DNA from 4 places in the Methylobacterium organophilum genome. Region 4 is predicted to be linked to each of the others. Evidence: predicted binding sites of a transcription regulator. Region 4 holds the regulator's gene; each other region holds the start of a gene.

Region 1 (3,518 bases), 2.4 Mb from region 4:
GCTTCACCCGCATGGGCGAGGCCTATCTCGCCTTCGCGGAGGAGGAGCCGGGCTACTACGCGGCGATCTTCGACACCCGCAGCCTCGCCGCCGCCCCGGCGGGGGAGCGGCCGAACCCCTTCGATCTCCTGGTCGACGCCCTGCGCAGCACCTTCCCCGAGGGCTTCGGCGGGGTCGATCCCCGCTTCGTGGCCCTCGAAGTCTGGGCGCTCTCGCACGGCCTCGCCACGCTCGCCGCCGCCGGCCGCCTGCCGAAGGGCGGCCCCGACAAGTACGAGCTGCTCCGGGCCGGTGTGCTGGCGCTGGTGCACGGGGCGGGGGGAGCGGCGGGCCATCGCCGCGCACCGCCCGGAGCGGAGAGCCCTGCGCCGCCGGCGGCCTGATCCTTCGGCAGGACAGCACCGCGCACGACCGGATCGCAGGTGCGAGCCGTCTAACGGGATCGCGGGAGCGGCTTCAGCGTGATGAAACGGGCGGGGTTGGGGCCCGAGTCGGCATCGACCTGCCAGACGGTCCGGACATTCGCGACCGAACCATCTGGGCACGGGAGCGGCCCCTCGAAATGGTAGCGGTGCCCAAACGGCGTCGGATAGGTGCGGGTCAGCGTGTGCGGAGTCGGATGGGCCGCCAGCGCCGCCATCAGCGAGACCGGATCGTCGACCGTGAAGCCGATGCTGAGGAGGAAGGCGCATTTGTCGCCGCCTTCGGCGTGGTCCGGATCGAGGAGATAGCGCCTGACCTTGTGGTCATCGACACGGAACTGCTCCGGATAAGCGACGAAGCCACTCACTCGTCGATGCGCTCGACCAGCGCGAGCGCTTGCGGCGCGCACAGGGCCAGGGCCTCGACCGGGCGCACGAATTCCACGTCGAAGCCCAGGCCGCCGCGCCAGACGGCGACGACGGTTCCTGTGCTGCCGGCGGGCACGACTTCGCCGTCCTCGCCCTGCACGTCGACGAGCGCGCGCACGCGGTCCAGCTCGCGAAAGAGCGGGCGGCCCGGCGCGCGCTCCGCGGCAGGGCGACGGTCAACCACCAATGAGAACGTTCGCTCCGGCATCGCGCGACTGTGCGCCTGCCCGCATCCACGGGCAAGATCCCGAATTCGTTCAGCGACGCGGTCGCCGAACGGAAGCTCCGGCGACGCCCCGCCCGAAAAACACGAGCCCCCCACCCTTGAAAGCGGGGAAACGGCCCCGCATGTGAATGTCGTTCACATTCACATCGGAGCCTTCAAGCCGTGAACACGTCCACCACCTCTCCATGGGGCGCGTGCCGCAGTCGCGGCGGCCCCTTCCCGCGCCGTTCCCTCGAGATCGCCACGATCGTCGTCGGGTTCATCTACGCCTGGCCGCTCGCGGTCGCCTATGTCGCCTGGAAGATCGCGGGCTACCCGGCCCTCGACCAGATACGGGACTTCGCCCGCACGGGCTCCTGGGGCGCGGCCGGCAACGGCGCTTCCCGTTTCGCCCAGGCCTTCGAGGCCGCCCGGAATGCCGGCCCCACCGGCAACTGGGCCTTCGACGAATACCGCAAGGCCGAGCTCGAGCGCCTCGAGGCCCGTCGCCGGGCGCTCGCGGAGGAAAGCCGTGCCTTCGCCGAGTTCGTCGAGGAACTGAAGCGGGCCAAGGACCGCGAGCAGTTCGACGCCTTCATGGCCAAGCGCCGCGGCAGCGAGGGCAGCGGCCCGACCATCGACGCCTGATCCGGCCGTCCCGGCGCGGAACGGCATCCGTCAGACAGCGACGCCTCTCCGGACCCGTCCGGGGAGGCGTTGCCGTTTCGTTTGCGGCAACCCTTCGTTCACTGTACGTTTCGTACAGACAAGGGGGGTGCGGTCACTTCCGACCGGGACGAGGAAGGGCCGAGGGCCGTGACGCAGGAAATCCGCATCCTCGGCATCGATCCGGGCCTGCGCCGGACCGGCTGGGGCCTCATCACCGCCAAGGGCACCAAGCTCGCCTATCTGGCCTGCGGCGTCGTCACCTCCGACGGGGACCTGCCGCTGGCCCTGCGCCTGCGCGAGCTGCACGAGGGCATCACCCGCATCGTCGAGGCGCATGCGCCGGACGAGGTCGCGGTGGAGGAGACCTTCGTCAACAAGGACGCGCAGGCGACGCTGAAGCTCGGCCATGCCCGCGCCATCGCCCTGCTGGTGCCGGCGCTCGCGGGCCTGCCGGTCTCGGAATACGCGGCCAACCTCATCAAGAAGTCGGTGGCGGGCTCGGGCCATGCCGACAAGGGACAGATCCAGGCGATGGTGAAGTTCCTGCTGCCCAAGGCCGAGTTCCGCCTCGCCGACGCGGCGGATGCCCTCGCCATCGCCGTCACCCACGCCCATCACCGGGGCCATCAGCGCCTGAAGTCCCGCCACGGCGCCGCCGCGGGCTACGAGGGGCCGGCGGCCGCCCGCATCGCCGCGGCCCTGGCGCGGCAGGGCGGCTGATCAACCGCTCACCCGCAGGAGCACCTTGCCCACCGCCTCGCGCCGCGTGAGGAGGCCGAGGGCCTCCGCGTAGTCGGCGAGCGGCAGCACGCCGTGCACCGTCGCCCGCAGCTTGCCCTCCGCCGCCCAGGCCACGAGCTGCGCCTGGTTCGACCGGTGCCGCTCCGGCTCGCGCTGGACGAAGGCGCCCCAATGCACCCCCTGCACGTCGATGCCCTTGAGCATGATCACGTTGAGGGGAAATTTCGGAATCGCGCCGGCGGCGAAGCCGATCACGAGGTAGCGCCCCTTCCAGCCGAGGGAGCGGAGCGCGGCCTCCGCGTCGTCGCCGCCCACCGCATCGTAGATCACGTCGATGCCGCTCTCGCCGCCGAGGCGGCGCAGGGCCTCGCGCAGGTTCTCCGCCTTGTAGTCGACGCCCTCGTCGGCCCCGTGCGCCCGGGCGATGTCGAGCTTGGCCGGGGAGGAGGCGCAGGCGATCACCCGCGCGCCCATGATCTTACCGATCTCGACCGCGGCGAGCCCAACGCCGCCGGAGGCGCCGAGCACGGCCAGCGTCTCGCCGGGCCGCATCCGGGCGCGGTCGGCCAGGGCGTGCAGGGTGGTGCCGTAGGTGATGGTGAGGCCGGCCGCCTTCTCGTCGCTGAGGGCGTCGGGGACCGGCGTCAGCCGTTCGGCCGGGACGGTGACGCGTTCCCGGGCCGTGCCGTGGCTCGCATGCACGATCACCCGATCGCCGACCCGCACGCCCTGCGCGCCGGGACCCAGGGCCTCGACCACGCCGCAGGCCTCGCCGCCGGGCGAGAAGGGCAATTCCGGCTTCACCTGGTAGCGGCCGGCGATGATCAGCGTGTCGAAGAAGTTGAGCGCCGCGACCCGCACCCGCACCAGGGCCTCCCCGGGACCGGGCACGGGATCGGGCAGGGTCTCGATCGACAGCTCCTCCGGCCCGCCGAGCCGCGTGCACATCAACGCCTTCATGCCGTCTCCTCCTTCAGGCGGTCATGCCTGCAGGCGATGGCGGGACGCAAGGCCGACGAAGGACGGGGAGGGGACCGTCAGGACCGCTCATA
Region 2 (3,518 bases), 1.6 Mb from region 4:
GGAGAAGCGCTACCGGCGCAAGGACGCACGGCTGATCTGGGCCCGGGTCAACCTCGTCTCGCAATGGCGCGGCGACGAGATCCAGGTCACGGCGATGATCGAGGACATCACCGAGGAGCGCCGGGCGGCGGAGTGCCAGCGCGCCCTGATCGCCCTCGGAGATCGCCTGCGGGACGCGGGCAGCACCGCCGAGATCGCCGAGGCGACGGCGGCCCTCCTGGGCCGCAGCCTCGATCTCGACCGGGCCGGCTACGCCTTCCCCGACGGCGCCGAGGCGACGCTCACCGTCGAGCGGGACTGGAGCGCGGGCGCCCTGCCGAGCCTCGCCGGCACCCATGCCTCCGCCGCGCTCCCCCTGCGGCTTTCCGAGCTCGCCCGGGGGGCGGTCTGCGTGCTGCGGGACGCCGCGGCGGAGCTTCCCCCGGCGCGCGCCGCCGCCTATGCGCGGGCGGGAATCGGCGCGGCGATCGAGGTGCCCCTGGTCCGGCGCGGCGCCCTGGTCGGCGTGCTCTTCGCCCAGTCCGCCGCCGCTCGCGACTGGTCGAGCGGCGAGGTCGATTTCGCCCGCGAGCTCGCCGAGCGCGCCTGGGGGGCGGTCGCCCGCATCCAGGCCGAGGAGCAGCAGCGCCTGCTCAACCGCGAGCTCTCCCATCGGCTCAAGAACACCCTGGCCATGGCGCAGGCCATCGCGGCGCAGAGCCTGCGCAACGTCACCGAGGTCGAGACGGCCAAGAAGACCCTGGTGGCGCGCCTGATCGCCCTCGGCAAGGCGCACGACATCCTGCTCGACGGCTCGAGCGAGGCCGCCGACATGGAGGCCCTGATCGCCGGGGCCCTCGCCAGCCACGACGACGGCCAGGCCGGCCGCTTCCGCCTCGCCGGGCCGCCGATCCAGGTGGGGGCGGCCGCCGCCCTCCCCCTCACTCTGATGCTGCACGAGCTCGCCACCAACGCGGCCAAGTACGGCGCCCTCTCCGTGCCCGAGGGCCGCGTCGGCATCACCTGGGAGATCGTCGCCGACGGCGCGGCCGAGCCCCGCCTGAACATGCGCTGGCAGGAGAGCGGCGGCCCGCCGGTGACGCCGCCGGCCCGCACCGGCTTCGGCTCGCGGCTGATCGAGCGCGGCCTGTCCGGTGCGGTGGGCGGCGAGGTCGCGGTCGATTACGACGCGGCCGGGGTGGTCTGCCGGCTGTCCGGCCCGCTCTCGGGCTTTCTGGCCCGCGACTGATCCCCCTCCCCGCCCCGAAGATCGCCAGCGGGGTCGCGAGCAGGATGACCATGGGCAGGCGCAGGGATTCGTACTGGCCGGCCAGGAAGCAGAAGATCATGAACACGCCGCGCCCGAAGATGATCGGCGCGAAGTTGCCGGCGATCTTCTCCCGGTAGGCGGCCTCGGTCCACCCGATCGAGAAGCTGCTCGGCAATTCCCCCGCCCGCGGCTCGACCGCCTCGCCTCGGTGGTGCAGGTCGATTGGAGGACTCAGCCCGGAGAGGATGCCCGGGACCCTGGCCAGCCGGCGTGAAACAAAACTTTCGAAGTTCGGCCTCTGCTTAAATTTCATGCAAAGGCGCCAGCATTTTTGCACTTAAAGGTTGTAAATTTGGTCGCTCGCATTTGACTCGAAAAATGCGGCGCGGGCCCTCGGAGGGGAGCGGCGGACCCCTCCATCGCCCCGAATGCCGAGGGCCGGAGCGGCCCGTCGCTGCGCCCGCGGCAGGAAGTTGCCGTCGTTTCCGTTTCGTTCTAGTGGTACCCCGACGCTCGAGGGCCATCTTCCGCGTCGACGATTCCCACGGCACGACCGTTGCCCGCCCTGACGGACCGGGCGTCAGGCGCTGCATGGCGCCGCCCCGGGCCTGCCTGCAACAGACCGATCCGCCCCATGGCCAAAGCCAAAGCCGACGCAAGCAGCCGAGCCGAGAGCGAGAAGGACGCCAAGCTCGCCGCGCTCTTCGACGGGGCCGCGCAGGCGCGCGATGCCCGCGTCATCGCGGTGCGTGGCGCCCGCGAGCACAACCTGAAGAACGTCGACCTGACGATCCCCCGGGATCGGCTGGTGGTGTTCACGGGGCTCTCGGGCTCGGGCAAGTCGTCGCTCGCCTTCGACACGATCTATGCCGAGGGCCAGCGCCGCTACGTCGAATCGCTCTCGGCCTATGCCCGGCAATTCCTCGAGATGATGTCGAAGCCCGATGTCGACCAGATCGACGGGCTCTCGCCGGCCATCTCCATCGAGCAGAAGACCACCTCGAAGAACCCGCGCTCCACCGTCGGCACGGTCACGGAGATCTACGACTACATGCGCCTGCTCTGGGCGCGGGTCGGCATCCCCTATTCCCCGGCCACCGGCCTGCCGATCGAGAGCCAGACCGTCAGCCAGATGGTCGACCGGGTGCTGGCCCTGCCGGAGAAGACCCGGCTCTACCTGCTCGCGCCCGTGGTCCGAGGCCGGAAAGGCGAGTATCGGAAAGAAATCGCCGAGTTCCAGAAGAAGGGCTTCCAGCGTCTCCGCGTCGATGGCGAATACTATCCGATCGACGACGTGCCGAAGCTCGACAAGAAGCTCAAGCACGACATCGACGTGGTGGTGGACCGCATCGTCGTGCGGGCCGACATCGCGAGCCGTCTCGCCGATTCCTTCGAGACCGCCCTCGATCTCGCCGACGGCATCGCCGATATCGAGTTCGCGGATACGCCGGAGGGCGAGGCGCCGAAGAAGATCACCTTCTCGTCGCGCTTCGCCTGCCCCGTCTCGGGCTTCACCATCCCCGAGATCGAGCCGCGGCTGTTCTCCTTCAACAATCCCTTCGGCGCCTGCCCGACCTGCGGCGGCATCGGCCATGAGATGCGCATCGACGAGACGCTGGTGATCGCCGACCCGGCGCTCACCCTGAAGCGCGGCGCGATCGCCCCCTGGGCCAAGTCGACCTCGCCCTATTACGACCAGACGCTGGAGGCGCTGGCCAAGCATTTCGGCTTCAAGACCACGACCGCCTGGTCGGCCCTGCCCGCGGCGGCCCGGGCGGTGATCCTCTACGGCACCGGCAAGGAATCGGTGCGGTTCGACTACAATGACGGCCTGCGCGCCTACGCGGTCAACAAGCCCTTCGAGGGCGTGATCCCGAATCTGGAGCGGCGCTACAAGGAGACCGAGAGCGACGCGAGCCGCGAGGAGATCGGCCGCTTCATGAGCGCCACGCCCTGCGCCGCCTGCGGCGGCAAACGGCTCAAGCCCGAGGCGCTCGCGGTCAAGATCGACAGGCAGGACATCGGCGACGTCACGGCGCTCTCCGTGCGCGAGGCCCATCGCTGGTTCTCGGAGATCGCCTCGAAGCTCACCGACAAGCAGAACGAGATCGCCGTCCGGATCCTCAAGGAGATCCGCGACCGCCTGACCTTTCTCGTCGATGTCGGCCTCGAATACCTGACGCTTGCCCGCGGCTCGGGTTCGCTCTCGGGCGGCGAGAGCCAGCGCATCCGCCTCGCCTCGCAGATCGGCTCGGGGCTGACGGGCGTG
Region 3 (3,518 bases), 1.2 Mb from region 4:
CTCGGCCCGGGCCCGCACGGCCAGCCCGCCGCTCACGCCGCCTCTCCCGCGCGGCGCGCCATCAGGCGGCGCACGGCCGCACGCTCGTCGGGCTCGATCATGCCGAGGAGGAAATCCTGCGCCGAGGTGCGTGCATCCGCCCCCTCGGCTTCGGCCTGGCCGGCGAGCGCCTGCACCACGCGCTTCGTCTGCACCCGGCTCAGATCCGCCGCGAGGTCCCGCCCGGCCCGCGTGCAGAACAGGAGCCGCTGGCGCCGGTCGTTCACGCCGGTCTTCTGCTCGACATAGCCCTGCTCGATCAGGTCCTTCAGGACCCGGTTGAGGCTCTGCTTGGTGATCTTCAGGATGTCGAGGAGCTCGGCGATGGTCAGGCCCGGATAGCGGTCCACGAAGTGCAGCACCCGGTGATGCGCCCGGCCGAAGCCGTATTGCGCCAGGATCCGGTCCGGGTCGCTCACGAAGTCGCGATAGGCGAAGAAGAACAGCTCGATCAGGTCGTCGCTCGCCCGGGACCCCTCGGCCGGCCCTTCGCAGGCGGGGAGCGCGTCGTGCCGGTCGAAGGCGCGGTCGTCGAAGCTCTGCGCCGCCGCGGCGCTCATCGTCACGTGGCGTGTCACGTCTTCGGCTGCCTCGATGCTGTCAGGGGCGAGGAAGGGCGGGAGAACCGCCGTCCCGGGCCGGGCCCGGAGATAAGTCAGCGTTGTTGACATATCTCAGCCTCGTTGATACCCGTCAACCCTCCTGCTAGCACCCGCGCCGACGGTCCCGTCGCGACGCCCGCGCTGCGAGGATCCACCCCGAATTCAAATCCGCGGCGAAGGAGCCGGGCATGTCCATGATTCCGTTCGACGAGCGCGACGGTACCATCTGGTTCGATGGCGCCATGGTGCCGTGGCGGGAGGCGAAGATCCACGTGCTCAGCCACGGCTTGCACTACGGATCCTCCGTCTTCGAGGGCGAGCGGGCCTATGGCGGTCGCATCTTCAAGAGCCGCGAGCATTCCGAGCGCCTGCGCCGCTCGGCCCAGCTCCTCGACTTCGAGATCCCCTTCTCCGTCGACGAGATCGAGGCGGCCAAGGCCCTCGTGCTCAAGACGAGCGGCCTGCAGGACGCCTATCTGCGCCCGGTCGCCTGGCGCGGCTCGGAGATGATGGGCGTCGCCGCCCAGAAGAACACCATCCACCTCGCCATCGCCGCCTGGGAATGGCCGAGCTACTTCGACCCGGCCACCAAGATGAAGGGCATCCGCCTCGACATCGCCGATTACCGGCGGCCGGATCCGCGCACGGCGCCCTCCACCTCGAAGGCGGCGGGCCTGTACATGATCTGCACGATCTCGAAGCACCGGGCCGAGAACAAGGGCTACGCCGATGCCCTGATGCTCGACTGGGAGGACAACGTCGCCGAGTGCACCGGCGCGAACGTCTTCTTCGTCAAGGACGGCGTGCTGCACACGCCCCAGGCCGACCGCTTCCTCAACGGCCTCACCCGGCAGACCGTGATCGAGCTCGCCCGCCGCCGCGGCATCGAGGTGATCGAGCGCCGCATCCGCCCGGAGGAGATGACCGGCTTCTCCGAGTGCTTCATCACGGGCTCGGCCGCCGAAGTGACTCCGGTCGCCGAGATCGGCCCCTACCGCTTCACGCCCGCCGCGCTGACCAAGACGCTGATGGACGACTACCTCGCCGAGGTGCAGCCCCGCGCCGTGGCGGCCTGAATCGTCCGGAGCCCGGCCCAGCCTGGGTCGGGCTCCGGAACCGCCCCGGGCGCGTCGCGTTTATGGAACAATCCGTGAACGAAAGCGCCTATCGGGAGCCGTCATGACCCAGCACAAGCCGGAAGCCAACAACCCCAAGATCGACCCGAGCGACGACTCGAACCGGATCAAGGATCCGGATGCCTGGACCACCGGCGGCGAGCCGATGACCGGCGCCCAGGCCTCGTACCTCAAGACCCTGTCGGAGCAGGCCGGGGAGCCGAAGGCCTACGCGCCCGATCTCGACAAGGCGGAAGCGTCCAAGCGCATCGACGCCCTGCGGGAGAAGGCGGGTCTGTCCTGAACCGCGGCCGCTGTGCAGAAAAGCACAGGTTTGGCCTCCGGTTTCGGCGCAAGTCTTAAGGCTTCTTCAATGCGCCGTTCCTAGAAGCATGGGAAGATCGACGCCTCGGGGGGGATCGGCGCATGGTTCCGTCACGCATCCCGCCCCTGGCCCGGTACGGCCCGGCGCTGAGAACGCTCTCGGCCCGCTTCCGCCAGGATCAGGCCGGCGCCACCGCGATCGAGTACACCCTGATCGCCGTGGTGCTGGCGCTTGCCGTGTTCGGCTCGATGAGCGGGCTCACCAGCGCGGTGAACACCCTGTTCAACACCGTCAACACGTCCTTCGACGCCGCACGCTGAAAGCAGGCCGGCCGCGATCAATCCTCCGTCGGCGCTTCGCCGCGCGGGGGCTTGCCCGCGCGCGGCTTGTCGGATCTGGGCGCCGCGGGGGACGCTTTCCTGTCCGAGGTGCCCTCCTCCGGGGCTGGGGCCGGGGCGGCCTTGTCCATGGGGGGGCGTGTCCAGAAGGCGTCGAAGATCTCCCGCATCGCCTTGACGTTCTGCTCCTGCACCTCCGCCCCGGTCTGCATCATCTGCTGGAACACCTCGAGGGAGGCCTCCGACGCGCCCCTCTCCCCCGGTCCCTTCTCCGCCGCGCCGCGAGGGCCCGGCTGCGCAGCCTTGGCCGCGGGCTTCGGGGCGGGCTTGCGCCCGGGGGGCGGCGCGGGCGCGGGCGTGTCCATCAGGCCGCCGAACCAGGCCGCCCAGGGATTGCCCGGCGGGAACAGGGGCGCGGGCTCCGGCGCCGGGGCGGCCCGTGTGCCCGTCTCGCTGTTGAGCATCAGATGGACGAGGGTCGCGACCAGCATGCCGGCCATCACCGGCATCATCTGCCGCAGGGCCTGGGTGCCGACGCCGCTGCTCGCCGCCGCCTGCTGCAGGATGGCCTGAACCAGCTGGGGCGGCCCGAACATCGCGCCGAAGGGAAATTCCGCCTTCCGCGGGCCGGTGCTGCCCGCTCCGCCGCCCAGGCCGAACATCCGGGCCATGCCGGTCGGATCGTTTCCCGGGGTGGCCTGGAGGCCCATAGTCAGGGCGGGCAGCAGGGCTTCCATCGCCCGCCGGGTCTGGTCCGGCGAGAGACCGAATTGCTGGCCGAACGCTTGAATCGCGGCCGGGCTCTGGGCCTGCATCAGCTCGAACGGATTGAACATGGGCGGCCCGCCTCTCCGAGAACGGTCCGGAAGCCCGGAACGCGGCTCCTGACACTGTGCCAAGTCTGTCCCATCGGGTCGCCCGTGACCAGCGGTGGTGATCGCGCCGGGCGATTTTGCCCGGGACATCCTTCTCCGGCGTCTCTCAGGCCGCCTTTCCCGACGCCACGCCGGCGGTCACGCCGCCGGCCGGGGCGACCGCGGGCACCGGCTCGAGGCTGCGGGCCTCCAGCCGGGCGACGGTCCGGAAGGCGAGGACGAGG
Region 4 (3,518 bases):
GGGTGGTGTTCTTTCTGGTGCGCGCGTCGCTCGCGGCCATCCCGATCCTGGCGCTCGGCTGGCCGATCAAGAAGATCGCCGCAGCCTGCGCCATGGCCGGCGTCACGGCCTATTGCGCCTTCTCGGGCTGGGACGTCGCCGCCGAGCGCTCCCTGGTGATGACGCTGGTGATGCTGGGGGCGATCCTGGTGGACCGGCCGGCGCTCAGCATGCGCAATCTGGCGCTCGCGGCCCTGATCGCCCTCGCCCGCGAACCCGAGGCCCTGCTCGGGCCGAGCTTCCAGATGTCCTTCGGCGCGGTGGCCGGGCTGATCGCCTGCGCGCCGCTGCTCGACCGCGTCTTTCCCCGGGCGCGGGAGGGCGGGCGCTGGCTGCGGCTCGCGGCCTCCGCGGCCACGGCCACCCTCGGCACGCTCGCCACCACCCTGGTGGCGCAGATCGCCACGGCCCCCTTCGCCACCTATCACTTCCAGACGGTGCAGCCCTTCGGCCTCGTCGGCAATGCCCTGACGCTGCCCCTGGTCTCGCTGGTGGTGATGCCCTCCGCGGTCCTCGGGATGCTGGCCACGCCCTTCGCCCTCGACCGGCCGGTCTGGTGGCTGATGGGCCTCGCGGTGAAGGGCATGCTCGCGATCGCGACCTGGATCGCGGGCTTCGACGCCGCGACCTTGGTTCTGCCCGCCTTCGGCACCGGCGCCCTCGCGGCGCTGACGCTCGCCCTGCTGCTGCTGGTGCTGCCCGGCGCGCGCCTGCGCTGGCTGGCGCTGCTCCCGGTCGGGGCGGGCCTCTGCCTCGCCGCGGGGCGGGAGCGGCCCGACATCCTGATCGACCGCCACGGCGCCGGCGCCGCCGTGCGCGGGAGCGACGGCCGCCTCGTCGCGCTGGGAAAGCCGTCCGCCTTCGTGCTCGAACAATGGCTGAAGGCGGATGGCGACGGCCGCCGCGCCGAGGCCCTGGCGGACCGGGCCGGCGCCCGCTGCGACCCGCTCGGCTGCACCCTTGCGGCCAAGGGCGGCCTCGTCGTCGCCTATGTCTCGGACAAGCGCGCCTTCCGCGAGGATTGCGCCCGCGCCGACATCGTCATCAGCGGGCGCAGCGCACCGCCGACCTGCGCCGCGCGCCTCGTGGTCGACCGGGGGACGCTCGAACGGCTCGGCGCCGTCGCGATCGACCTCAAGGGCGGCGCACCGGCCCTGACCGGCACGCGCGAGCAGGGCCGCAGCGCCCCCTGGCGCCCGCCCCCCAGGGAGGCGGCCGTTCCGGCAGCGTCTCCCACCGCGAAACCCGAGGCGGAGGACGGCGCCGAAGAGGCGCCGCCCGCCCCGGAGGAGCGGCTTCAGTAGCGGCGCACGAGGCTGACGAGGCGGCCCTGGATGCGCACCCGGTCCGGGCCGAGCACCCGCGTCTCGTAGGCCGGGTTCGCCGCCTCCAGCGCGATCGAGGAGCCGCGCTTGCGCAGGCGCTTCAGCGTCGCCTCCTCGTCGTCGATCAGCGCCACGATGATGTCGCCGGTATTGGCCGTGTCCTGCTTGCGGATCACCACGAAGTCGCCGTCGAGGATGCCGGCCTCGATCATCGAGTCGCCGCGCACTTCGAGGGCGTAATGCTCGCCCCCCGAGAGGAAGTCCGGCGACATCACGAAGGAATGGCTCGGGTTCTGGATCGCGGTGATCGGCGTGCCGGCGGCGATCCGGCCCATCACGGGGATCGAGACCATGCGGTCGTCGATCTCGGTGCTGACCGCCGCGGGCGGGCGGGCCGGGGGCTGCTTGGCGCGGCCGCCCTCGACCACGCTGGGGGTGAAGCGCCGCACCTCGGCGGGCGGGCCCGAACGCTCCGGCGGCCGGCCGGCCGCAACCTCGGGCACCCGCAGGATCTCGATGGCGCGGGCGCGGTTCGGCAGCCGGCGCAGGAAGCCCCGCTCCTCCAGCGCCGTGATCAGGCGGTGGATGCCGGATTTCGACTTGAGATCGAGGGCATCCTTCATCTCGTCGAACGAGGGCGGCACGCCGCTCTCGCTCATCCTGGCCTGGATGAACTGGAGCAATTCCAGCTGCTTGCGCGTGAGCATGCGCGACCCTTCACGAAGCCGGGGCGCGGATCCCGCGCACCTCGGAAACAAAACGCGAACACGTTAAACGTTCCGCAAGTGTTCCGCAAGCAGCGGGCTTCCCCCGACCGCCTTCGACATGAAAGATTCTGCCCGGATCGCCCCGCGCGGCAGGAGCACGACGTCGCGCGCCGTTACATCCCGCCCGCGACGACGCGGAGTCGGGTTTGACGCCGCCGCTTGTTGCGGTGCAAATCGCCATGGGCAGAATAGTGCGCCCCCCGGGCGAATCGATGCCGGCGGAAGGCGACTCTCAAAGGGTGGAATGATGCGGAAGGTGCAACCAGATGCCGCGACCGCGCTGAGCGGCCTCCTGCATGACGGCATGACCATCATGGCCGGCGGCTTCGGGCTCTGCGGCATCCCCGACGAGCTGATCGCCGCGATCCAGGAATCCGGCGTCAAGGACCTCACTGTCGTCTCGAACAATGCCGGCATCGACAATGTCGGCCTCGGCAAGCTGCTCGCCACCCGCCAGATCAAGAAGATGATCTCGTCCTATGTCGGCGAGAACAAGGAATTCGCCCGCCAGTATCTCGGCGGCGAGCTCGAGATCGAGTTCAACCCCCAGGGCACGCTCGCCGAGCGCATCCGCGCCGGAGGCGCCGGCATCCCGGCCTTCTACACCAAGACCGGCGTCGGCACCCTGGTGGCCGAGGGCAAGGACGTGCGCACGTTCGACGGCGAGGAATACGTGATGGAGCGCGGGCTCTTCGCGGATCTCGCCATCGTGCATGCCTGGAAGGGCGATACCGAAGGCAACCTCGTCTACCGGAAGACCGCGCGCAACTTCAATCCGATGATGGCGACCGCCGCCAAGGTGACGGTGGCGCAGGTCGAGCACCTGGTCGAGGCCGGCGAGATCGACGGGGACCACATCCACACGCCGGGCATCTTCATCAAGCGCATCCTGCACGTGCCGATCCGCGAGAAGCAGATCGAGCAGCGCACCGTGCGCAAGCGCAAGGATGCCGAGCCGGCCGCGGCCGGCGGCGGCCAGATCTGATCGAGGGAGAGGAGAGTACCATGGCCTGGACCCGCGATCAGATGGCCGAGCGCGCCGCCAAGGAGCTGAGGGACGGTTACTACGTCAATCTCGGCATCGGCATCCCGACGCTCGTCTCGAACTACATCCCCGAGGGCATGACCGTGCAGCTCCAGTCGGAGAACGGGATGCTCGGCATGGGCCCCTTCCCCTACGAGGGCGAGGAGGACCCGGATCTCATCAACGCCGGCAAGCAGACCATCACGGCGCTGCCGACCACGAGCTATTTCTCCTCCGCCGATTCCTTCGGGATGATCCGCGGCGGCCACATCAACCTGTCCATCCTCGGCGCCATGCAGGTCGCCCAGAACGGCGATCTCGCCAACTGGATGATCCCGGGCAAGATGGTGAAGGGCATGGGCG

The links. The regulator LexA, encoded in region 4, represses DNA repair genes until DNA is damaged. The targets are predictions, from matches to a motif close to TGTTCNNNNTGTGTTCNG.
Region 1: a site for LexA is predicted at 1,800-1,817, ahead of ruvC (crossover junction endodeoxyribonuclease RuvC). Genes of this name have one in related genera too.
Region 2: a site for LexA is predicted at 1,730-1,747, ahead of uvrA (excinuclease ABC subunit UvrA). Genes of this name have one in related genera too.
Region 3: a site for LexA is predicted at 1,781-1,798, ahead of MMB17_RS15870 (DUF3072 domain-containing protein). Genes of this name have one in related genera too.

The regions. Positions count from the first base shown of each region.
Region 1 is NZ_CP092848.1:4,658,656-4,662,173, reverse strand. It holds gene MMB17_RS22015 (TetR/AcrR family transcriptional regulator) at 1-383, shown strand, start outside; gene MMB17_RS22010 (DUF6883 domain-containing protein) at 434-790, opposite strand; gene MMB17_RS22005 (hypothetical protein) at 787-969, opposite strand; gene MMB17_RS22000 (DUF2852 domain-containing protein) at 1,240-1,704, shown strand; gene ruvC (crossover junction endodeoxyribonuclease RuvC) at 1,873-2,445, shown strand; gene MMB17_RS21990 (NADPH:quinone oxidoreductase family protein) at 2,446-3,426, opposite strand; gene MMB17_RS21985 (YbhB/YbcL family Raf kinase inhibitor-like protein) at 3,504-3,518, opposite strand, start outside.
Region 2 is NZ_CP092848.1:3,808,296-3,811,813, reverse strand. It holds gene MMB17_RS17930 (PAS domain-containing protein) at 1-1,228, shown strand, start outside; partial or broken gene MMB17_RS17925 (efflux RND transporter permease subunit) at 1,239-1,448, opposite strand; gene uvrA (excinuclease ABC subunit UvrA) at 1,884-3,518, shown strand, end outside.
Region 3 is NZ_CP092848.1:3,397,576-3,401,093, reverse strand. It holds gene MMB17_RS15885 (response regulator) at 1-36, opposite strand, end outside; gene MMB17_RS15880 (MarR family winged helix-turn-helix transcriptional regulator) at 33-599, opposite strand; gene MMB17_RS15875 (branched-chain amino acid aminotransferase) at 830-1,717, shown strand; gene MMB17_RS15870 (DUF3072 domain-containing protein) at 1,821-2,060, shown strand; gene MMB17_RS15865 (Flp family type IVb pilin) at 2,183-2,401, shown strand; gene MMB17_RS15860 (DUF937 domain-containing protein) at 2,419-3,255, opposite strand; gene MMB17_RS15855 (MATE family efflux transporter) at 3,401-3,518, opposite strand, start outside.
Region 4 is NZ_CP092848.1:2,217,095-2,220,612, reverse strand. It holds gene MMB17_RS10250 (ComEC/Rec2 family competence protein) at 1-1,343, shown strand, start outside; gene lexA (transcriptional repressor LexA) at 1,337-2,071, opposite strand; gene MMB17_RS10240 (CoA transferase subunit A) at 2,379-3,116, shown strand; gene MMB17_RS10235 (3-oxoacid CoA-transferase subunit B) at 3,137-3,518, shown strand, end outside.